Tautonia marina: one gene and its partner. The protein of the gene in region 1 binds, or shares a complex with, the protein of each later gene. Links are inferred from orthologs where the notes say so. Each region holds a gene or a part of one and is shown on either strand. Other genes may lie near its edges.

Region 1 (16,558 bases):
CGCCAAGCGGACCGAGGCGATCGTCCACGGACCGATCCCGCTGCCGACGCGTATCGAACGATACACCGTCTTGCGCAGTCCGCACATCGACAAGAAGTCGCGAGAGCAGTTCGAGATTCGCACGCACAAGCGGCTGATCGACATTGTGCAACCGACCAACAAAACGATCGACGCCCTGAACAAGCTCAGCTTGCCCGCGGGTGTTGATATCAAGATCAAGGCCGGGCCCTCCGGGGCCTGAGCCGGGTCGCATTCGCGGCAATGTTTCGACAGGCATTGAAGGTGAGCCTCCCTGGTTCTCCCCTGGCGCCGTCTGGTCGAAACCGCCGGCACCACGGGGCACGGGTTGCCCGAAGGCAACTCGTGCCCGTTCGCGTGTTGACCGGGCCGTAGGCCGAGGGGGGCCTGTCGGTGCCGCGAGTGGGCTCTTTTGATCCACTGAATTTCGAGATGGAGCAAGACCAGAGATGAATGTCGGGTTGCTGGGTCGCAAGGTCGGAATGACCCAGATTTTTGAAGACGACGGCACGGTTGTGCCCGTGACTGTCCTCGAATGCGGCCCTTGCACCGTGTTGCAAGTTCGCACCGCCGAACGTGACGGCTACCACGCCCTTCAGCTTGGTTTTGCCGACAAGAAGCGCAAGAACGCCTCGCAGGCCGAGCGTGGCCATGCCCGCAAGGTCGAAGCTGAGCCCAAGCGGTTCATCCGCGAGATTCGGCAAGAGGCTCCGGTCGACGTGACCGAAGGAACCACCTTGAACGTCGATCTGTTCACCGAGATTCCCAGCGTTGACGTCATCGGGACGAGCAAGGGGCGTGGTTATTCGGGTGTCATGAAGCGGCACGGCTTCCGCGGCCTTCGGGCCACGCACGGTGTGCAGCGGATGCACCGGCACCCCGGCTCCTCCGGTCCCTCGGCCGACCCGTCCCGCGTCTTCAAGGGGGTCAAGAAGCCCGGCCAGTACGGCAACACCCGCGTCACCGTGCGAAATCTGAAGGTCGTGCGGGTTGACGCCGAGAACAACCTCTTGCTGGTCCGAGGCGCGGTCCCCGGCCACAACGGCGGTTTTGTGATCGTTCGCCAGACGAACGCAGTCTGATCTGCCCGCCGGCCTTGCTCTACGGTCAAGGTTCTCGAGAGCGTGGATCACCGATGGCCCGCCACCCTTGACCCGTAGAACCGACCGCCTCGGTCCCCGCCTGTCCCGGATCGGCAAGTGGCTCACCGGGCCTTCGCGACACTCCGACCCCGGCATGCTTCCGGCTCCTTTCGCAATCAGATCGAAGCCTTGCATCCCCCGGTCATCCGTTTCATTGGTTTTGACTTCCCGTTTCGTTTTCGGATCGAACTTCGAGGCCCGGGGCCTTCCCGCTCGGATTCGACTCGCTCCGACCGCCGGATCGTCGTTCTCCGGTCGAGTCAACCGCGGGTCGGCCGGCGAACTGGACCGCCTTGCACTGGATCAACGACGATGCTGACCGTCCCCATCTACAACACGTCCGGCGAGCAGGTGGGCGAAGAGTCCATCGATCCGGCCGACTTCGGTGGCAAGATCAACAAGCAACTCTTGCACGATGTCGTCCTGATGCACCTGGCTAACCGCCGGGTCGGCACCGTCAACACCCGGGGCCGCTCCGACGTCGCCGGCTCGACCAAGAAAATGTACCGCCAGAAGGGCACCGGCAACGCCCGAATGGGCTCGAAGCGGACCAACAAGCGCGTGGGTGGCGGCTCGGCCTTCGCCCGTCGGAACCGCGACTACTCGTACCGATTGCCCAAGAAGGCCGTTCGCCTGGCGATCCGCATGGCCGTTCTGTCGAAATTCCAGGATGGCCAGGTTCTTGTCCTCTCGGGGCTCGACCTGGGCCAGACCCCGAAGACCAAGGAGGTCGCCCGCATCCTGCGGTCGATCCGACGCCCCGACCTCCCCGCCGAGGCCCAGCCGGTCGACGGCGAGTCGAAGCGCGACGCCCTGCGACGCACCCTCGACGGTCGCAAGATCCTCATCGGCACCGCCGAGTACGACCCCTTGCTCTACCGAGGGGCCCGGAACCTCCCCGGCGTCAAGGTCTCGCCGGTGGCCGAGTTCAACACCTACGACGTGCTCCGCCAACGCTACCTCGTCCTGACGCCCGAGGCCCTCGCCTCGCTCAAGGAACGGGCCAAGGAGAAAATCCGTCGTCGTCCCGAATCGGAACTCGTCACCGCCGCTGCGGCCGGCTGATGAGCATTGATCGCTCGCTTGAACATAACGTGAACTGAATCGCCGAACGCCCCGAGGTCTCGCAGGACAATGGTCACCCTCCGCCGCCCCCCCCAGTACGAGCGGCCCGGCCCGAAGCTGGAGCCCTATCAGGTTATCCTGCGGCCCTTGATCACCGAGAAGGCCACCCAGGTTGCCGAGCGTCACAACGCCTACACGTTCGAAGTGCACCAGATGGCCACCAAGACCGAGATCAAGGAGGCTGTCGAAACCCTCTTCAACGTCCAGGTCGAGGACGTCCGCACCCAGAACCGCAAGTCGGTGACCCGTCGGTATCGCCTGAAGATCGGTCGAACCAAGAACTGGAAGAAGGCCATCGTCAAGCTGAAGGACGATTACCGGATCGACTTCTTCTAATCCTTGACGTGTGATCTTCTCGGCAAGCGTTTCTCGGTCATCGCGCAGCATAACGGAATCGGTCTCCCCGCCGTCGGCGGCCTGAAGGGAAAGAAACGAGAGAGTCATGGGCATCCGCGTCTACAAGCCGACCAGCCCCGGGCGCCGCAACGCCTCGGTCAGCGACTTCTCCGAGCTGACCGACAAGAAGAAAAAGCCCGAGAAGCGCCTGACCGAACCGCTGAAGAAGACCGGCGGCCGGAACAACCAGGGCAAGATCACCGTCCGGCACCGCGGCGGCGGACACAAGCGTCTTTACCGGATCATCGACTGGAAGCGCAACGACCGCGACGGTCAGCCGGCTCAGGTCACTCATATCGAGTACGACCCGAACCGCTCCGCCCGCATCGCCTTGATCCAGTTCGAGGACGGCACGAAGCGCTACATTATCGCCCCCGAGGGCTTGACCGCCGGCATGACCGTTGTCACCGGCCCGGACGCCGAGCCGAAGGTCGGCAACTGCCTGCCCCTGGCCAAGATCCCGACCGGCATGGTCATCCACAACATCGAGATGCAGCCCGGAGGCGGGGCCAAGATGTGCCGGTCGGCCGGCACCAGCGCCACCCTGACCGCCCGAGAAGCGACCTGGGCCCAGTTGACCCTCCCCTCCGGAGAGGTCCGCCGCGTGCCGGTCATGTGCCGGGCGACCATCGGTCCGGTCGGCAATTCCGACCACATGAACGTGGTCCTGGGCAAGGCCGGCCGCAAGCGATGGCTCGGCCGTCGTCCTCATGTTCGGGGCACGGCCATGAACCCGATCGACCACCCGATGGGTGGTGGCGAAGGACGCACCTCAGGCGGCCGTCACCCGTGCTCGCCGACCGGCCTGCCGGCCAAGGGCGGCAAGACCCGCAAGCGCCGCAAGCCGTCGAACTCGGCCATCATTCGCCGCCGCAAGAGTGTTCGTTACGGTCAGTTGAAGATCTAGTTGGCAGTCGGCAGGAGGCGCTCGGCAGCCCGGAACCGGACTGCGGCCTCCTGTCTTGTTCCGGTTTCTTTCCTGCCTGCTGCCTACCGCCTCCTGCTTACTGACGAGAGAAAAAGGTCATGGGACGTTCGCTCAAAAAAGGCCCCTACGTCGACGAGCGGCTGCTGGAGAAGGTCGAAAAGGCCGAAACCAGCGGCGCCCGAGCACCGATCCGGACCTGGTCGCGTGCCTGCACCATCGTGCCGGAGTTCATCGGCAAGAACTTCGAGGTGCACAACGGCAAGGTCTTCACCAAAGTTTACATCACCGAGGACATGGTCGGGCACAAGCTCGGCGAGTTCTCCCCGACCCGCACCTTCCGGGGCCACGGCGGCAAATCGAAGGGCAAGCGTTAAGTTTCGTTCCTCCACCACGTGAGATTGCGAGCGACCGCACCGAGGCACGGAGCGTAGGGCCGGAACTCCCGGCCGCCACTCACAACAGCTGATGGCCGGCCCCCCGGCCCTACGGGAATCGATCGACGATGAAGACCCAGAGCCCCTACCCCTACAAGGCCTCCCACCGGTTCGCCCGGATGTCGGTCCTGAAGATCCGCAAGGTCCTCGACCTGATCCGTGGCAAATACGCCGACGAGGCGCTGCAGATCCTCAAGTACCTGCCTCACCGAGGTGCCCGGTACACCGAGAAGGTGCTCAAGAGCGCCATGGCCAACGCCGAGGACCAGGGGGTCCGCAACCCCGGCGACCTGATCGTCGCCGACGCTCGAGGCGACGGCGCCGCGATGTTCAAGCGTCTCATGCCCCGAGCCCGAGGCATGGCCCACTTGATCCGCCGCCGGAGCTGCCACATCACCATCGGCCTGGCCGACCTCGAAACCGCCCTTGCCGGTCCCGAGGCCGCCCGCCAGCCGGCCGAAGACGCCGCCGAGTGACCCCGGACCCCTCCCCTTTTGGCCATCTTCTCGTAGGACCGGACCTTTCCCATGGGACAGAAGATTCATCCGACCGGCTTCCGCATCGGCGTCATGGAAGACTGGCGCAGTCGCTGGTACGCCGGTAAAGCCGAGTTCAAGGACCTCCTCGTCGAGGATTTCAAGGTCCGGAAATACATCAAGAAGAAGTACAGCTACGCCGGCATCCCCAAGATCGAGATCGAGCGCACCCGAGACGCCGTCGTCGTCTTGCTGCACACCGCCCGCCCGGGCGTGATCATCGGTCGCAAGGGGGCCGAGGTCGAGAAGCTCCAGGAGGAGCTGCAAAACCTCACCGGCCGCCGCATTGAAATCAAGATCGTCGAGGTCAACCGCCCCGAGATCGACGCCCAGCTCGTCGCCGAAGATATCGCCGAGCAACTGGGCAAGCGGGCCAGCTTTCGCCGCACCATGAAGCGGGCGCTGGACAACACGATGGACGCCGGCGCCAAGGGGGTCAAGGTCCGTCTTTCGGGCCGCCTCGGCGGGGCCGAAATGTCCCGGACCGAGAAGGCCGCCGCCGGCTCGATCCCGCTGTCGACCTTGCGGGCCAAAGTCGATTACGGATTCGCCGAAGCCCGCACGCCCCAGGGGCACATCGGCGTCAAGGTATGGGTCCACCAGGGCGACTATCTGAAGATGGAGGCTGGCACCGATGGCCATGATGCCCAAGCGGGTCAAGTATCGAAAAAGCCAAAAAGGTCGCGTAAAAGGTAATGCGACCCGAGGCAACTACGTTGCCTTCGGCGAGTACGGCCTGCAAACCCTCGAACCCGGTCGCGTCAGCGCCGAGGTGCTCGAAGCCAGCCGAATGGTCCTCTCCCGGGCCGTCCGAGGCAGCGGCGGGAAACTCTACATCCGGGTCTTCCCGCACAAGAGCATTACCTCGATTCCGGCCGAAACCCGCATGGGTAAAGGCAAGGGTGAGGTCGACTACTGGGCCGCGATCGTCAAGCCCGGCACCGTTCTGTTCGAGGTCGCCGGCATTTCCGAATCTCGGGCCCGCGCCGCCTTCGCTCGCGTCGCCTACAAACTGCCCGTGAACTGCCGGTTCGTCTCCCGCCGGCCGACGCTCTGAGCCAACGCCATCAGGACCTACGAACCATGCCCAAGACCAAATCCGCCGACCTGCACGAAAAAGACGACGAGCAATTGACCTTGATGCTCAAGGAAACGCAGGAGCAAATCTTTCGGCTCCGCGTTCAGAGCTCGACCGAACGGCTCGAAGCCCCGAGTGAGCTGCTCAAGGCCAAGCGCGACATCGCCCGGATCAAGACCATCCTCCGCCTCCGAGAGCTGAAGGCCGAATCCCAGGCCGCGTCCTCCTGAGCGGATGCCTCTCCGTTTTTTCGTTCGCATACTGCCCCCGACTTCGTCCCCCCGGAAATGAAATTCAGACGATGAGCGAGCCGACGACGACTTCCCCGGCCAAGACTCCGCCTTCCCCGCGGCCCCGCGGTCGGCGCAAGGTCGAGATCGGGACGGTCACCTCCGACAAGATGGACAAGACCCGACGAGTCGAGGTCTCTCGCCTCGTCCCGCACCCGAAGTACGGCAAGTACCAGAAACACCGGACCATCTGCTACGTCCACGACGAGCAGAACGAGACCCGCGTGGGCGACCTCGTCGAAATCGTCGAAACCCGGCCGCTCTCGAAGTCCAAGCGCTGGCGCCTGCTCCGCATCGTTCGCAAGGCTCCCGCCCACGAAGAGGCCGATGCCCGCAAGGCCGCCCTCGACGCCCAGGCGAATGCCGAACCGGCTCCCGATCAGGCTGACGCCTGATTTTCAGCCGACCGTTCCAACCGGGCCGAGGGCCAGATGGCCCGCTCGGCCCCGTTTCTGCTTCTCTCGTGTTGTTTTCTTGCGTGACCGTTCCCGCTGACCCGATCGTTCGGAGACTCGTGGGCCGCCGGCGTTCGCTGGGGACCGCGGCCGCGACCGTGACTGGGGTTCTCGACCGATGATCCAGATGCAAACCCGGCTCGACGTGGCCGACAACTCCGGTGCCAAGGAAGTCATGTGCTTCAAGGTGCTCGGCGGCTCCGCGTCGCGCTACAAACGACGCACCGCCGGCCTGGCCGATGTCTTCATCGGCAGCGTCAAGAAAGCGACCCCCGGCGGTGATGTCAAGGCCGGCGACGTCGTCCGCTGCGTCGTTGTCCGCACCCGATTCAAGACCCGACGGCCCGACGGCTCCTACGTCCGATTCGACCGCAACGCCTGCGTCCTGATCAACAAGGACAACGAGCCTCGCGGTACCCGAATCTTCGGCGCCATCGCCCGCGAACTGCGCGATAAGCAGTTCATGAAGATCGTTAGCCTGGCCTCCGAGGTCGTCTGACCTTCGGCGCTCCGGTTCGGGTCGTTTGTCCCTCGTTTTGAATTGTAATCCCGCTTGACCATCACCTCCCGGTCATTGATCAGTTCCGAGACACGGCCCAGACGGGCCGGAGAAGCGAGTCATGAAGGTCCGTAGAGATGACGAAGTCGTGGTCATGACCGGCGACGACAAGGGTACCCGCGCCAAGGTGCTCCGTGTCCTTCCCGACAAGGGAAAGATCATCGTCGAAGGGGTCAACCTCGTCTACAAGCACGTCAAGCCCAGCCAGCGCAACCCCCAGGGGGGCCGGCTCTCCAAGGAGATGCCGATCGACGCTTCGAACGTCCTGCCCTACTGCCCCTCCTGCAACGGTGCCAGCCGCCTCGGCTACCGGATTCTCGACAACGGCCAGAAAGAGCGCTACTGCAAGCGATGCTCGGGCGGTCTCGGAACTCTTGGCCCCCCGAAGCCTTCCCGGGCCAAGACCAAGGCCTGATTGCTGACCACGTGACCGTCTCCGTTCTCCTTCCGTCGGTCCTGGAACCTCGCCGCATGGCTCGTCCGTGCTGACCTGTTCCGAGCCGACCCCGGCGATCGTGGATCGACGGTTCGTTCCGTTTCACGTATTCGAATTCTTGTACCTTCCCTTCATCCCCCGCCGGCATACGGGAATCGACCGACCCGATCCCGCGCCGACGGTCAGAGGATCGCCCCGATGGCTCGCCTGTTCGACGAATACCAGAACACCATCGCCTCGGCGATGGCCGAGAAGTTCGGCATCACCAATGTCATGGCGATCCCGAAAATCGAGAAGATCGTGCTGAACATGGGTGTCGGCCGCGCGACCCAGGATAAAGCCATCCTGGACGTGGCTGTCGACACCATGGGCCGAATCGCCGGTCAGAAGCCGGTCGTCACCAAGGCCAAGCAGTCGATCGCCGGCTTCCGCCTTCGAGAAGGCAACGAAATTGGCTGCAAGGTCACGCTTCGCGGGCCGCGGATGTACGAGTTCCTCGATCGCCTGATCAACCTCGTCCTCCCTCGCATCCGTGACTTTCGTGGCGTCAACCCGAACAGCTTCGACGGCAACGGCAACTACACCCTTGGCCTGACCGAACAGGTGGTCTTCCCTGAGATCGAGGCCGACAAGATCTCCCACACGCTCGGCATGGACATCACCCTCGTCACCACGACCCGCAACGACGATCAGGCCCGCGAACTGCTTCGCGCCTTCGGCATGCCCTTCCGCAAGCCCGGCCAGCAACGGGCCGGCTGATCGGACAACTCCGCGATTGTTTCCCGTTCCGATTTGATAGCGTTTTCACTGGACCCCCGCCTCGCCGACTCGCCGGACCTCTTGCCTCAATCGCCAATTCGCAGGATCGGCCGAGTTACCCGAGGCGGTTTCGAGGATCGCCCCCGCCATGATGACCGACCCGATCGCCGACATGCTCACCCGGATCCGCAACGCCGTGCGGATCGAGCGCTCCCACGTCGACATGCCTCACTCCAACGAGAAGCGCGGCATCGCCGCCGCTCTGAAGGATGAAGGCTACATCTGGGACTACGAAGAGATCGACACCGTTCCGGCCCGCACGCTCCGCCTGAACCTCAAGTACGGCCCGAACGGCGAGAAGGTCATCACCAAGATCGACCGCGTCAGCAAGCCCGGCCGTCGGGTCTACTGCGGCTACCGCGACTTGAAGCCGGTCCAGGGCGGCCTGGGTGTCCACATCGTCAGCACGCCCAAGGGAATTCTGAGCGACCGCCGCGCCCGGGCCGAAAAGGTCGGCGGCGAGGTGCTGGCCCTGGTCTATTGATTCGATCAGCCCGCGCCGAGCCCTCACCACCCCCTGCGATCACCGTCCCGGAGCCCCAGTCATGTCCCGAATCGGCCGCCAACCGGTCCCCGTCCCCGACAACGTCAAGATCAACCTCGCCGGCTCGACCATCGAGGTCGAAGGCCCCAAGGGGAAACTCTCGTTCACCTTCCGCGAGGAAATGAGCGTCCGCTACGATGCCGACGCCAAGCAGGTTCTGGTCGAACGCCCCAACGACGAACGCCCCGTCAAGGCCCTGCATGGCCTGACCCGCACCCTGATCGCCAACATGATCAAGGGGGTTACCGACGGCTACACCAAGCGCCTCGAGGTCGTCGGCGTCGGCTATCAGGCCCAGCTCAAGGGCCCGAACACGGTTAACCTGGTCGTCGGTTACGCCAACCAGATCCAGATGACGGCTCCTGAAGGCGTGACCGTCACCGTCCCCGACGCGACTCACATTCAGATCACCGGCGCCGACAAGCAAGCCGTGGGCGAGTTCGCCGCCCGCGTCCGACGGGTCCGGCCCCCCGAGCCCTACAAGGGCAAGGGAATTCGCTACGAAGGCGAACAGGTCCGCCGCAAGGCCGGTAAGGCGTTCGGTAAGTAATCTCTTTCGCAGAGGAGGTCGGCGACCGGCCCCAGTTCACGGACCTGGCAGATTCGACCCCCTTGGATCGGTTTCCCGCCGCTCCCTCGTGGCCGGCTCTCCTGGTGCCTTGCGGGTTCGCCTGCCTCGCTCTGCTCTCGTCTCACAACTCACAAGGGTCGGGTGGCCGGTCGTCATCGGCCGCCCCGAGGGCCCAGGAGGATGATCGACCGTGAAGGGTAAGAACCACCGACTGCATGTTCAGGGCCAACGGCTCCGTCGCCAACGGCACGTCCGGAAAAAACTGTTCGGCTCAACCGAACGGCCCCGGCTGGCGATTTTCCGAAGCTCCAAGCACATTTACGCGCAAATCATCAACGACGACGAAGGCAAGACCCTTGTCTCGGCCGGCACCCTCGAATCAGCGATTCGGCAAGAGGTTAGCTACGGCGGAAACAAGGCCGCCGCGGCCGTCGTCGGGCGCACGGTGGCCGAACGGGCCAAGGCCGCCGGTATTGACAAGGTTTGCTTCGACCGCCGAAGCTACAAGTATCACGGGCGCGTTCAGGCTCTGGCCGACGCTGCCCGAGAGGCCGGCCTGCAGTTCTGAATCACTCGGGGAGCAAGCGTAGGCAGTCAGCAATCGGCAGTCGGCAGAACCGGGGCGTCCCTCGCAACGACTCCCCCTCCTGATCCGGTCAATTGCTCGTTGCTTCGACGGAACCGCCGATCCGAATTCCCTGGTCCGATCCGTCCGTCTCCTGCTGCCTACCGCCAACCGCCTACTGCCTACTTTCTTCCGGAGGATCATCCGTGTCCAGCGACAGTCGAGATCGCGGTGAGTGGAGCGAAAGCGTCGTGTCCATCCGCCGCTGCGCCGCCGTGGTCAAGGGGGGACGCCGTTTCAGCTTCAACGCCCTGGTCGTCGTCGGCAATGGCCGAGGCCAGGTGTCCTGGGGCTACGGCAAGGCCAACGAAGTGCCCCCGGCCGTCGAAAAAGGGGTCAAGGACGCCCACAAACGCATGACCCGCGTTCAGATGCGTCGCGGCACCATCCCCCACCCGGTCATCGGCCGCTTCGGCGCCGCGAAGGTGATCATGCTGCCGGCCAGCCCCGGTACCGGCGTGATCGCCGGTGGAGCCGTCCGGGCCGTCGTGCAGGCCGCCGGCATCACCGACATTTTGACCAAGAGCATCGGTTCTCCCAACAAACTGAACCTGGTCAAGGCCGCCATCGACGGGCTGCAGCAGCTCCGCACGAAGGACGAAGTGGCCCGACTCCGGGGCGTGGAGCTGTGAGGTAAGCCATTATGCAAATTCACGACGTTCACGAAGGTATTCAGAAGCTCAAAAAGCGCAAGCGCGTCGGTCGAGGTCCCGGCTCGGGGCACGGCAAGACCAGCTCCAAGGGGCACAAGGGACACTCCTCCCGCCAGGGCTTCAAGATTCGCCCCCTCTCCGAGGGTGGCCAGATGCCGCTGGTCCGTCGCGTGCCGATTCGAGGCTTCGCCAATGGCCGGTTCAAGAAGGATTTCGCCATCCTGAACCTGGAGCTGATCGAGGCCTTCTTCGAGTCCGGCGCGGTCGTCGATGAGGCAATTCTCCGGGCCAAGGGGCTCGTCAAGGGTCGCCACGACGACGGCCTGAAAATCCTCGGCGACGGCACCCTGACCAAGGCCCTGACCGTCAAGGCCCAGAAGTTCAGCAAGACCGCCGTCGAGAAGATCACCGCCGCCGGCGGCTCGGTCGAAGTGATCGATTAATCTTCCGACCCGACCTTCCCCGACCGGGCCGCGACGAGATCCGGCCCGGTCGGTGTCCGTTAGCCCCCGATGGCTTTTTCGCCATCGCAATCCTCGTGACCGGACGCCGGACTTCGAGTGACCGTTACGCCTCTGGGCTGCCTTCGTTTGCCAACCACCTTGCGTGTTTTGATTTCCCGACCGACCGCCCGACCCAACTTCGTCTTCGTCTCGCAGGCTTCGGCCTGCCGATCCGTCCGAGTTGGCCCCGGACGGCAGGCTCAGGCCTGCCCGACCCAGCACACGTCGCCCTGGGGAACCGCCGAGACCCCGCCCCCTCCTCGACGTGCATAGGAGCCGTCCTGCCGTGCAGAAGCTGATCACGATCTTCTTCAAGGTCCCCGAGCTGCAGCGCAAGATCCTCATGACGGCCATGTTCCTGGCCATCTATCGGATCGGCTTCTACATCCCCCTGCCGATCGTCGATCAGTCGGCCCTGGCCGACTGGCAAGAGCAGATCAGCCAGCAGGCCTTCGGCAAGGTCCTCGGCATGGCCGCCATGTTCGGCGGCACCCAGATCGGCATGAGCACGATCTTCGGCCTCGGCATCATGCCCTACATCTCCGCCTCGATTATCTTCCAGTTGCTCGGCTCGGTCGTTCCTCAGCTCGAAGCCCTCATGAAGGAAGGGGAGAGCGGCCGCAAGAAGATCAACGAATACACCCGCTACGCCACCGTCGCCATCTGTCTCGTCCAGAGCGCGATGTGGATCCGGTTTGTTCAAACACTTGATTACATTCCTGGGCAATATAAAGACTTTTTCCCTTACGGATTTATCTGCGTCCTCATCATGACGACCGGAACGGTCTTCCTGATGTGGATTGGCGAGCAGATTGACGAGTACGGCATCGGCAACGGCATTAGCTTGCTCATCATGGCCGGCATTCTCGCCAGCGCCGATGACGCCATCTTCCTCCTCGCGTCCGGCTTCACCCCCCGCCTGACCGGCGACGCCGAGAAGCCCTACTCGTTGATCGTCACCGGCTTGTTGTTAGCCCTGTTCATTGCTGTGATCGTTGGCGTGATCGCTATCACCGAAAGCCAGCGACGCATCCCGACCCAGTCGGCCAAGCACGTTCGCGGCCGTCGGGTCTACGGAGGCACCCGGCAGTACCTCCCCTTGAAGGTCAATCAGGCCGGCGTCATGCCGATCATCTTCGCCTCCAGCCTTCTGATGTTCCCCTTCTTCATCTTCAAGGGGCTCGCATCCAGCACGGCGAGCTGGCTCGTGGCCGATCCCGGTGAGGTTTCCGGTTTCCAGGTCGCCATCGCCCGCTTCTTCGAGACCGGGCTCGATGCCTTCCAGAGCCAGGCCTACATCTACACCATTTTCTACATCGGCCTGATCTACTTCTTCTGCTACTTCTGGACCGCCATCACCTTCAACCCGAAGGACATGGCCGATAACCTCAAGGACTACGGCAGCTTCATCCCTGGCTACCGACCGGGTCGACGCACGGCCGAGTACCTCGAGAAGGTCATGCTGCGGATCACCTTCGTCGGGGCCGCCTTCCTCAGCCTCGTCGCGGTGATTCCGTCGATCGTCCAGGGGGCCCTGGCCCAGACCGGCACCAGCGTCGAGCCGGTGATCACCTCCTTCCTCGGTGGAACCGGCCTGCTCATCGTCGTCTCGGTCTGCCTTGACCTCGTCCAGAAAATTGATAGCCACCTGATCATGCGGAACTATACCGGCCTGATGAACCGCCGCTGATCTCCTCGCCGATCGCTACGCCAACAGGTCCGCGCTCCCGGAGGGCTCTCCCCCATGCTCCGCCCCAGCCGATCGACCATCAAGCTCAAGAGCCCCCGAGAGATCGGCCTGATGCGAGAGGCCGGCAAGGTCGTCGCCGAGGCCCTGGCCCGTGTCCGAGAACTGGCCGTGCCCGGCGGCACCACCGCCGAGATGAACGAGGCCGTCGCCGCCATCTTCCAGCGGCACAACGCCACCCCCCTGTTCCTCAACTACCCGAGCCCCACCAAGGGGGTCCGCCCCTTCCCCGCCGTCATCTGCGCCAGCGTCAACGACGCTGTCGTCCACGGCATCCCCACCCGTCGCCCCCTCGAAGACGGTGACATCATCTCCATCGACACCGGCTGCCGGATCAACGGCTGGTGCGGCGACTCGGCCATCACCCTGGCCATCGGTCAGATTTCCGAGGAAAACCAGCGCCTGCTCGATGTCACCCGGGAAACCCTCGACCTGAGCATCCGCGCCATGGAGCGCTGCGAGACCTGGGCCGATGTTGCCAGCCTGATGGAACGCTACGTCAAGTCGCAGCACATGCATGTCATCGAGAAGTTCGTCGGCCACGGCATCGGCCGCGACATGCACGAGGAACCCCAGGTCCCGAACTTCGTCAGCAAGGCCCTCCGCCGCAACGACTTCAAGCTCGAACCCGGCATCGTCCTCGCCATCGAGCCGATGGTCGCCCTCGGCACCAAGCACGTCAAGGCCCTCTCCGACGGCTGGACCATCGTCACCAAGGACGGCCTCTCCGCCGCCCACTTCGAACACACCGTCGCCATGACCCCCGACGGCCCGAAGATCCTCACCCTGCCCGAGGGCCTCGACTGACGTTTCGTTAACCCTCCCTGAGCAATCACCGCTCACTCACTCGACACCCTCGAAGGCCTCAGCGTGATGCTCCCCAACCATCCGTTGTGTCTTGAGGTCGAGCAGGAAGAGGACGGTCGTTGGATCGCTGAGATTGGCGAACTTCACGGCGCCTTGGCCTACGGATCGACGCGATCCGAGGCGATCGCTCGTGTGGAGGCCTTGGCATTGCGAGTGCTTGCCGACCGCCTTGAACATGGTGAACCCGCTCCGAAGCTTGACCTCCTTTTCGCCCCTTCCCGATGAGTCGGTGGCCTTCGACGAACGCGAAGCGAGTCCTGGCCGCATTGCGTCGCATCGGTTGGTCCGTAACGTGTCAGGTCGGAGGTTCCCACCGAGTCCTTGCACGCGACGGCTGGCCCGATTCTATGTTCTCTTTGTCATGACAGCGAAGAGATCGGGCCTCACATGCTGGGCAGTATCGCCAAGCAAGTGGGGCTTACCCCGCACGATCTTTGAACCGATTCCTCATGCCTTGGGGCACGGCCCCCCGACAAGCCCCAGGCCAGTCGCCCGATGACCTCCAACCGATCCGAATTCCGATTGTTTTGGTCGCAACGGACTTGCAAGAGAACAATCGTCTCGATACAGTAGTCGAATTCCCCCCGGTCTGCGGCGCGCGCCGGTCGGCCGGCATACCCTCGCGCCAACATGCCCTTTGGGGCATGCTTGCGAAGCGATTGTTCTGAAGAAAGACGGGACTGGAGCGATGAAGGTCCGATCAAGCGTCAGACGTATTTGCGAAAGCTGCATCATCGTGCGGCGCCGGGGCAAAGTGTACGTCATTTGCAAGAGCAACCCCAAGCACAAGCAGCGGCAAGGCTGAGCCGGCTCTCTCCATTGGAATCGTGTGATCACGATCGAATGAAGCCGAGCCCCGGCCCTCCCGGAGGAACAGGACGGATGCCTCGTATCCTGGGCGTCGATATTCCCAACGACAAGAAGATCCGGATCTCGCTGCGATACCTCTACGGCATCGGCCCGTTCCTGGCCGATCAGCTCTGCGAGCGCACTGAGATCGACCCTGAGAAGCGGGCCCGCGACCTGTCCGACGACGAGCTGGCGAAGCTCATCGCTCTGCTGGACAGCGAGTACACGGTCGAAGGCCAGTTGCAGCGGGTCGTGCAGCAAAACATCGCTCGACTGCGAGACATCAACTGCTACCGGGGTTTCCGGCACCGCCGTGGCCTTCCGGTCCGCGGCCAGCGAACCCAGACCAATGCCCGCACCCGCAAAGGTCCTCGGAAGACCGTTGCCGGGAAGAAGGGCGTCAAGGATATGCGTTAAGCCGAGTCGCACCGCGCCGGCAAGCCGCATCCCTGCCCTTCGTTCGGATCGGCTCGCCGCGGCCCTGACTCGTGCTCCTTTGGGTTCCGCGGGCCCTCGCCTCGGAGCCTTTCGCCCGGCACCGGCCGGGCGCGTTCGTTCCATCGGAACGGATCTCGCCAGCCATCTTTGCGATCGGTCGGAATCGATCAGCAGTTTTCAAGGACCTTCAAGAGCGGAGCAGCCCAGCGGTGGCCAAGGCCAAGAAGCGGAAGACGCGCCGCAACGTCAGTCGCGCGGTCGTGCATATCAAGGCGACGTTCAACAACACACTGGTGACGGTCACCGACCCCAACGGCGATACCCTCTGCTGGGCTTCCAGCGGCACCGTCGGCTTCAAGGGGAGCCGCAAGAGCACCCCCTTCGCCGCCCAGCGTGCCGCCGAGGTTTCGGCCTCGGCCGCCACGAAGTTCGGCGTCAAAGAGGTCGAAGTTCGCGTCAAGGGTCCCGGCTCGGGCCGCGAAAGTGCGATTACCGCACTGCAGGCCGCCGGCCTCTCGATCAAGGCGATCGAAGACGTCACCCCCTTGCCTCACAACGGCTGCCGACCGCCCAAGAAACGACGGGTCTGATCGGTCGGTCAAGTCACTCGCCTCGCCTCGTTCGGATCGGTCTCGGCTGCCCTTGGTGACGGCCCCTCCGATCCGGCCCGAATCATCATCGGACGACTCAGGTACGCATCAGCTCGGCTCGTACATTTATATTGGTTTGAGAATCGAGGATCATGGGACGCCACATCGGACCCGTCTGCCGGCTCTGCCGCCGCGAGGGGATCAAGCTGTTCCTCAAGGGCACCCGCTGCGACTCGCCCAAGTGCGCCGTGGAGCGCCGCGATGGCCCACCCGGCCAGCAGCAGTACCGCCGCGGTAAGCCGAGCGAGTACTCCATCCGCCTGCGAGAGAAGCAGAAGGTCAAGCGCTACTACGGCGTCTTCGAGCGCCAGTTCCGCCGCTATTACGACATGGCCAGCCGTCGGCCCGGCAACACCGGCGACGTCTTGATGGCCCTGCTCGAACGGCGGCTCGACAATGTCGTCACCTTGCTGGGCTTCGCGGTCAGCCGCCCCTCGGCCCGCCAGCTCGTTCGCCACGGCCACATCCTGGTCAACGGCCGCAAGACCGACATCCCGAGCTACCTGGTCAAGCCTGGCGACATCATCAAGGTCAAGGAACGCGAGGAATCCCAGAACCTCGTCACCGCGGCCCTGAACATGGAAGGCTTGCCCCCGGTGCCCGACTGGCTCGATCGCGCCGGCTCCGAAGCGGGCGAGGCCCGCGTCAACCGCTTGCCCTCGATCCAGGATGTCTCCTTGCCGGTCACGCCTCAGCTGATCGTCGAGCTTCTGAGCCGCTAAGGCATCGCCAGGCGCCTCGACCCGATCGTCCCGATTTTTTTCCTCGGGGTGATTCGGTCGGGGGCCTCGACCTTTTTTTGCTTGCTCGCTCGCTCTTGCTTGCACGTGCCATCGAAACCGAATTCGGGACGGGGATTCACCGCGGAGAACGCAGAGGACGCCGAGGCAGACCC
Region 2 (7,644 bases), on another replicon or contig:
TCGGCTTCTCGAACCCTTCATGGATAATCGGGCGCAAGACTCCGTCGGTCGTCAGGGAGAAGACAGCCTGATAGGGCAACTCCTTCTGCTCGGGGCTCGGGACGCCATAAGGAGGGTCGGTGAAGACCATCAGGCCATCACTTCGGCAGACCACATCGTTCGGGCTGTTGAGGCGTTTCCCCTCGAACCGCTCGGCGACCGTCTCGACGCCCGACCCGTCGGAATTCATCCGAGAGACGCGCCGGCCGTTCTGCTCGCAGAAGACAATGCGGCCGTCAGGTCCGAAGGTCTGACCGTTGGCGGCTCCGGTTCGCTCGCGAAGCACTGCGGCGGGTCCGCCTCCTGGAGGAAGCCGATAGGTTCGTTCCGCCTTGATGTCCTGCCAGATCAAGGAATCATCGGGAAGCCAGAGGGGCCCTTCGGTAAACTCAAAGCCCTGGGCGAGCGTCTCAAGGGGACCGGCGATCAGGTCGATCAACCCCTCGTCTCGCAGGATCGAGGCGGTGGTCATGGTCGAGGATCTCCATCGTCAATCGTCGGGAAGCGAATCCGGGCGTACCCTCGGGATCGAGTGAAGCCGGTGCTCGGCATGGTTGCCAGGCGTCGAGTCCCTGACAAGGGCTCGTCACTCTCGGACGCACCTCTGATGCCGAAGGCCGAAGGTTGACCATCGAAGGCGTTGTGATAGCGTGTTATGATCGGCGAGACCGATCCGGGCGCGGAGTGGCGTCCGGTGTCTGCAGTGACTGCCCCATTCTGTCAGGGGGTCGCGTTTCATGGACTCCGCACCGCAACCCGATCCGAAGGACCTCCAACGAGCCGAGGCGTTCTTCAACTACGGGAATGAAGCCACCGCGCGTGGCAACCTCCCGTACGCGATGGACATGTACAAAAATGCGCTGAAGATTGCCCCGCTGGACCTCAAATTCCGTCAGGGCCTTCGGAACGCCATGCGGAAGAAGTTCAACAACGATCCCTCGAAGGTCGGGATGTTTGCGGGGGCCAAGATGCAGCCGATCCGGCTCCGGATCAAGGCTTCCAAGGGACGCAGCCACTGGCTCGAAGCGATCGAGCATTGCGAAGAAGCGTTCGCGCACAACCCCTGGGATGTCGGCGTCAGCCGAGATCTGGCCGAGGCAGCCGAGCAGCTCGGAGCTCCTGCCCTGGCTCGCTGGGCCCTGGAGTCGGTCCAGAACCAGGCGGCCGAGGATGTGAGCTTCTGGAAACACATGGCCCACGTTTATGCCTTTGCCGAAGACTTCCCCCGAGCCATTCTCTGCTGGGAGCGAATCAAGAAACTCTCTCCGGGAGACGAAGAAGCCGCCCGGCAGATCAACGCCCTGTCGGCCAGTCAGACAATTCACGGCAGCGGCCTGAACAACCAGGTCAAACGCCAGGAGTCGCCCGCCTCCACGACTTTGCCCGAGGCAGACGAGGACGCCGAGGCCCTGCGCGGCAAGCAAGCCATGAGTCCCGAGGAACGCATGGAGCGGGACATCAAGGAGACCCCCTCCCGTCCCGGCCCTTACCTCGAACTGGCCTCACAGTACCGACTCCAGCAACGACTGGACGAAGCGAGGGACGTGCTGGCTCGCGGCCTGAAAGCCCTTCCCGACGACGCCTTGCTCCGAGACACCTACGCCGAAATTCAGATCGCCCGGCTCCGCAAAGCCATCGAAGTCATCAAGGCTCGCCTGCGTGACCATCCCGACGACACCGAAGCGCAGAGCAAGCTTGAGAAATTTCACGCCAAGCTCTCCGATTACGAACTCGCCGAGTACCGTCGTCGCGCCGAATCCCGCCCCGACGATCTGCAACTTCGCTTCGAGCTCGGCCGCCGACTCGCTGCGGCCGGGCAGCACGACGCGGCCATCGCCGAGTTCCAGGCCGCTCGGTCCTCTCCCGCCCTGAAGGTCAAGGCCCTCATCGGCGCAGGAGCCTCGTTCGAGGCCAGCGGCGTCCCCAAACTCGCCGAACGCAGCTACGCCGAAGCCTTGAAGGCCGCGGACCCGGAAGACCACGAGGTCCTGAACGATCTTCATTACCGCCTCGGCCGGGTGGCCGAGCAAATGGGGAACCTCGACGACGCCGAAACTCACTACAACGAGGTCGCCGCCAACAACTTTGGTTATCTCGACGTGGCGCAGCGGCTCCGGAGCTTGAACCAGCGGATGTCTTCGTGATACAATCGACGCTTTGCCGGTCGGCGTGATGGTTCGCGGTCTCGCGACCACCGCTCCCGGACGTTCGAACGATTTCCTCCCCCCGCCTGACGGGACCCGATCGAGCAATGCCCAATACCGAATCCGCCAAGAAGCGTCTTCGCCAGAACGAAAAACGCCGGATGCGCAACCGGATCGCCAAGAAGATCATCAAGACCTACACGAAGCGGACCCTCACGGCCGCCTCCGAAGGGAATCTTGAGGCTGCCGAGGCTGATTTCCGCTTCACCATCGCCAAGCTCGACCGAGCGGGTGTGCGCCGGGTCCTGCACCCGAACACCGCGGCCCGCCGCAAGAGCCGATTGACCCGGGAATTCAATGCGCTGAAAAACGCCCCGAAATCCTGAATCTCACAGGATTTCCGTCGGTGTTTCTCCAACGGTGAACGACCTGATCCGGCCCCGGATCGGGTCGTTTTGCGTTGCCTCGGTCGATTCCCAACCAAGAGGCTCGTGCAATGGGCTCGCTCGGCTCGGAGTTCGACGCCATTTCCGAAGCCCTGGCCCGCGCCTTCGGCAACGAGCCACCAAGTTCCCCCGTTGCGATCGATCCCTTCCGCAATCTGCTGCGGCTTGTCCTGGATGCGCAACGAGGTCTACGCGTCGATCAGGCGATTGAGGCCCTCGACCGTGCGGGATGGTCCGATGATCCCGAGGCGCTGAGTGCGGTCGATCCTCAGGAGCTGTCCGACCTGCTGCGTGATCCTCGGGGGAAGGTGCCGGCCGGCGTTGTCCCCCTCTTGCTTCGAATCGCCTCGTGGGTGAGGGATCACGGAGGGATGGACGCCCTCGGCGCGATCGACACGGAAACCCTTCGAGACGAGCTGCGATCGATCCGGGGAATCGGCTCCACCACAGCGAACAGAATCTTGCTCGAAGTGCTTCGGCGACCAACGTTTCCGATCAGCCGATCCGATTACCGCATCCTCATTCGACACGGCTGGATCGACCCCGGAGCCGAGGAAACCGAGGCCAGGGAGGTCGTCGAGGGAACCGTTGCCGACGATCCGGACGCGATGCTCCGCCTTGCGTTCTGGTTCGAGTCGCTTGCCCGCTTCTGCAAGGCAACGGCCCCTCGGTGCGATCGCTGCCCGCTTCAGCCGTTCTTGCCGGAAGGCGGGCCACTCGACCCGGAATAACTTCCGGGCCGAGCACACTCCGAACCGTTCGAGTGGAACCCGAAGCGTCTCACCTTAGTTGCCTGGAGGGGTGGATCGGTTGAGCTGCCCCGGAGGACTGGGCGGCAATTCGCTACCGATCGGCGGGATTTGCAGGACATCCTTCAGAACCGCTCCGGGATCGCTCGCCCCCTCGCCACCGGCCTGCAAATTCGCGGCCTCGATCAAGCGGGCAAATTGCTCAGCCTCGGCGATCAAGGATTCCGTGCGGTCACTCACGCGCTCCCGGTCGATATCGGGCACGCTGAAGCTAAACTCCCGATCGCTGAACTCGGGTTCGAAATCGACCTCGGTATAGGTGAGCAAGAAACGGCTCGGCGGTTCCTCCTCCGTCGCGACGTTGCCGAGTGGCCGACCGGTTGCGGGATCGACCTTCGGCGTGTTCGCTCCTCGAACGATCGCCCGCTTCTTGCCCAGCATCAAGACCTGATACGGCCAGCCGGTTTCCTTGTCGATCTGGAGTTCCACGACACTTGGGATATAGGCCGGCACGGACGCCATCGGCGCCAGTCCCATCGCGTTCAGGTCTTTCCAGTTTCCGCGAAGAATCCAGACCGGCCGCCCCTTCCATTCGCCTTCCAGACGGCGGTCGAACCGCACCGACTGCCGCAACCCGTCCAGCAGCCAGTGAGGCCCAGAGAGCCCTAACCGCTGCTGAATAAAGTGGTTCCGGTGAAGCTCCTCGTAAGGCTCCTGGTTGATTCGTTCCAGGATCGTGGGCAGCGCGAGCCGGTAGTAATAGGTCTGGTCGAGGATCTGGGAGACATCCCAGAGGACGTTGCCGTCGCTGACCTGCCGCATGCGTCCCTGGGCCTGAGGAAGCCCTTGGACTTGCAGGTCGAGGCTGAAGGTATAGGGGCCCGATCGGGCGTATTCCCCTTCGATCGTGAACACCTGTCCGAGCATGTCGACCTCCTGACGAACGGAGGCTCGCACCTGCTCAAGCGCGTGGATCTTGACCAGGGCCTCATCGAGCGTCAGTTCCGCCTCGGTCGGCGGTTCCGGCGGCACCGGAGGCGGGGCAAACGTCGGGTCCTGCGCGAGGCTCAGCAGCGGCAAAAGGCCAGCCACGAGCAGAGGGAGAAGCAGACGAATGTTGGACATGGCCGGGTCGTGCCGTTCTTTACTCAAGGGCAGGAAAGGACTGTCCGATCTTATCGCCAGGCGCCGGACGCGGCAAGTCCGGCGGGATCGCCCCGACTCGGTTCGTTTCCAGGGAAGGAGACGGCCGTGCGCGGGACTTTGAGGGTCGGGCGATCAAATCGCTCGACGCTCGGGTATCGGCCGATCGGTCGAAGGCAGGGATGCCCGAGGCCGGTTGGCTTGCGGTCCCCTGGCCATCGGCCGCGCCGCGACCGGCGAGCGACCTGGCCTTTAAGGCCGAGTCGGTCTGCGGTCAGCCCGAGGAGGAAGGCATTCACTCCCATCGTCCGATGACCCGGATCACTCGTCCTACCCATTGGTTCGGGTAGGGCGACGGTCTGTCGAGGGTATCATCGCGTCGAGGGGGCGGGAGGTCAATTCAGGATGAAGACGCTCGGAGTGCTGATGTTGGCGGCGGCAGCGACCGGGACCGGCGGGATGTTCGACGGGCCCGGGAAACCGCATGCCTTGACAAGCCTGTTCCGGCCCCACGTGGTCCGTTATGGTCCGCCGCCGGCTTCTGGACCGATCATGGCTCCACCGACCGATCCGGCCCTGTCGGGTGCTGGGTTCGGGGCCAATCGCATGTTTGCCAACACGACCAGCCAGGTCTTCTTCGTCGATCCGGCGAACATGGAGATCAGCTGGCAAACCGCCGGGCCGGATGGCTCGCCGGTCTATCTGCCGCCGCAACTGACCGTGCCGGCGCGTTACAATTTCCGGCAGGGCTTCATTTATCGGTTGAAGCTCACCAACATCGCCAACAACCCTGGCCTGTCGCTCTATCCGACGATCGAGGTCGCCCCCTCGTCGCCGCAGACCGACGCCTATCTGACCCACAACCCGATTCCGGTCCAGTTCACCCAGGAGGACTTCGACCAGGTCCGGGCCGGGAACTTCGTGACCAAGGTGGTTTACCTGCCTGATCCGAAATTCCAGGAGCTGGCCGTTGCCGGCCTTTACGGTGCCGAGACCCTGGTCTCGACTCGCCTGGAGCCTGGGGTTGATCCAATTCTTGAAGCCGACAAGCGTGGGACCATCCTCATGGTCATCCGCGTCGGAGCGATCGACCTCGAAATGCCTCCTGGTGGTTCCGGCAGTGTTGCGGCCCCGGCCGCTGACGGTTACGCCCCGGGAGAGGTCATCTACGGAGAGCCCGGCACGATGACTCCTCCCCCGTCTCCGGAATTGAACACAATCGCCCCGCCGGTGGAGGAGGTTCCGGTCGAAGGCTCCTCGCCGTCGACATTCATCCCGCCGGTGGCCGAGCCCTCGGTGGCTCCGGTCTCGATGCCGGTTCCTCCCTTGCCGCAGACGGGATCTCCGTCTCCGTTCACCGGAAGCCTGCCTGAGCTTCCGTGATCGGTGATGGTTCCGATTGACCCGGTCAGTCTCCTTCCGGGTCTTTCGCAGAGGCCATGCCCCGCGGGTGCCGAGTTTCGGCCCCGCCGGGGTGATGGCGCGTTCCGGGGGCCTCTCACCGATCGGGACTTCACCCGGCCCCGGCCCGCTCACAATCCAACCCGCCGGAGACGTCCGGGAGCGTCGAGCCTGTCCAGTTGAATTTCCAGGCTCCGTTCCGTTTCCGGTGCGCGACCGCCGCTTCAAGAACCCAGGAAGAGGGAGGGACCGACCCATGACGCGAGTACGACGGACCGGCTGGGCGTTGACGGCGGCCCTGCTGCTGTCCATCTCGGTAGGAATGGCCGGCGGAGCGGCCCAGGCCCGGCAGGTCGCATTTGACGACCCGACCGCCGGTGTTGCTGTCGTGGGAGAGGCTCCGGCCCCCGCTGGGCCGATGTTGCCCCCTCAGATCCAGGTCGTCCGCCTCTCGGGTCCGCTGGGTATGGGGATTGAGGTGCTCGAACCGGCCCCCATGATCCTCTCCGACCCGAACGATGATCCGGCCATCCACGGCCTGACCGTCGGCCTCCAGGTCGGGGTCGGCTATCGGCTTCGGCTGTCGAACCTGCCCAATCAGCCCGAGGCCGAGGTCTTCCCGGTCGTCGAGGTTGTCGGGCACCTGCACCGACCTGCTGACATCGACCCGACCCGCTTCCCGATCCAGGTGATCTTCAGCCAGGAAGACCTGATCGACGTCGCCGAATCGGGCCGACTGGTCACGCAGGTCGTCTACCTCGAAGCTCCCGACCAGGCCTTGCCCCTGTCGATCCCCAAAAACCAGATTCCCGTCACGACCCTCAGCCCCGGCGAGGAACCGCTTCGGGTGGCCGGCGCTCTCGGTCGGGTCATGGCCATTGTTCGCCTCGGAGGTCGGACCCCGGTGCCGGGCGAACCGCTCGGCGGCTTCGGAGCGACGAGCCTGGGCGTTGGTCCTTGCCCGTTCGAGACGACCGAGGGGGTTCGCTGCGGCGTTCCGATTTGCCCTCCCGTGTCGTTCGGCCTCGCGCCCAAACCGCTGTTTCCGGGCGACGAATATCTCTGCGACGGTGGCGATCACCAGAACAAGGCCGGCATCGGACCCGATGGCCAGGTCGTCGGCGTTGAGCCGAGAGACGCGATGATCCGATTCAACGCCGGCTCGAAACCCCGAGTCCTGCCAACGAACACGGTCTGCATCTACGCCCCTCGTTTTGCCGCGGTCAGAACCAGTCTTGGCGTGAACGAGAATCGACTGATTACCGTGCCCCGAGGCGCCGAAGCTCTGACCCGTCAAATGCAGGAAGCGACCGTCCGGCCTCCGCTGCGAATGACCCAGAATCTCGCAGCCAACGCCGTACGAGATCGTCGACGCGCCTCGGCCATGGAGGGTCGAACCCCACCGATCACGCACATTGAGGTCCGGGTCCTCAACGGCCTGACCGACGTGGTGACCATCGACCATCAAGAACTGGTCCAGGGGCCGCAGGTCTCGGTCAACGAGGTCGGCCCGAAGATCAACCGCCGCGCGACCCCTCCCCTCGGCATCAAGACGGCCGAAGGGCCGGTCATCACCGGGATCATCCAGGGGGCCAGCCAGACCATCGTCTCCCGAAGCGCTGGTGAGCTGGCCGGAGTCGAGACCCCGCCCGATCTGCCTGGCCTGGCGGTCAACAAGGAAACCAACACCGACGTGGCCGAGCCCGGCCAAGTGGTGACCTT

Evidence for each region.
Region 2: rpsM (region 1) and rpsT share a complex: the UniProt entries of both Bacillus subtilis proteins name them as parts of the 30S ribosomal subunit. The link is inferred for Tautonia marina from one-to-one orthologs.

Annotation. Positions count from the first base shown.
Region 1 is NZ_WEZF01000015.1:26,331-42,888, forward strand. Bases 13,621-16,300 are described here. They hold rpsM (30S ribosomal protein S13), read left to right. Parts: upstream 13,621-14,608; coding sequence 14,609-14,992; downstream 14,993-16,300. Other genes in these bases: map (type I methionyl aminopeptidase), read left to right, coding at 13,621-13,666; rpmJ (50S ribosomal protein L36), read left to right, coding at 14,415-14,531; rpsK (30S ribosomal protein S11), read left to right, coding at 15,223-15,603; rpsD (30S ribosomal protein S4), read left to right, coding at 15,756-16,300. Outside these bases: rpsJ (30S ribosomal protein S10), read left to right, coding at 1-241; rplC (50S ribosomal protein L3), read left to right, coding at 468-1,100; rplD (50S ribosomal protein L4), read left to right, coding at 1,473-2,225; rplW (50S ribosomal protein L23), read left to right, coding at 2,295-2,621; rplB (50S ribosomal protein L2), read left to right, coding at 2,728-3,588; rpsS (30S ribosomal protein S19), read left to right, coding at 3,708-3,983; rplV (50S ribosomal protein L22), read left to right, coding at 4,112-4,519; rpsC (30S ribosomal protein S3), read left to right, coding at 4,571-5,275; rplP (50S ribosomal protein L16), read left to right, coding at 5,214-5,636; rpmC (50S ribosomal protein L29), read left to right, coding at 5,663-5,887; rpsQ (30S ribosomal protein S17), read left to right, coding at 5,959-6,342; rplN (50S ribosomal protein L14), read left to right, coding at 6,521-6,901; rplX (50S ribosomal protein L24), read left to right, coding at 7,023-7,376; rplE (50S ribosomal protein L5), read left to right, coding at 7,596-8,156; rpsH (30S ribosomal protein S8), read left to right, coding at 8,305-8,700; rplF (50S ribosomal protein L6), read left to right, coding at 8,762-9,310; and 6 more genes. UniProt on the Bacillus subtilis protein: Located at the top of the head of the 30S subunit, it contacts several helices of the 16S rRNA.
Region 2 is NZ_WEZF01000006.1:180,586-188,229, reverse strand. What follows is about bases 962-3,929. They hold rpsT (30S ribosomal protein S20), read left to right. Parts: upstream 962-2,290; coding sequence 2,291-2,569; downstream 2,570-3,929. Other genes in these bases: GA615_RS09545 (hypothetical protein), read right to left, coding at 3,415-3,929; GA615_RS09550 (hypothetical protein), read left to right, coding at 2,680-3,360; GA615_RS09560 (tetratricopeptide repeat protein), read left to right, coding at 962-2,183. In the rest of the region: GA615_RS09565 (SMP-30/gluconolactonase/LRE family protein), read right to left, coding at 1-511; more of GA615_RS09560, read left to right, coding at 777-961; more of GA615_RS09545, read right to left, coding at 3,930-4,503; GA615_RS09540 (hypothetical protein), read left to right, coding at 4,927-5,904; GA615_RS09535 (DUF11 domain-containing protein), read left to right, coding at 6,179-7,644. UniProt on the Bacillus subtilis protein: Binds directly to 16S ribosomal RNA.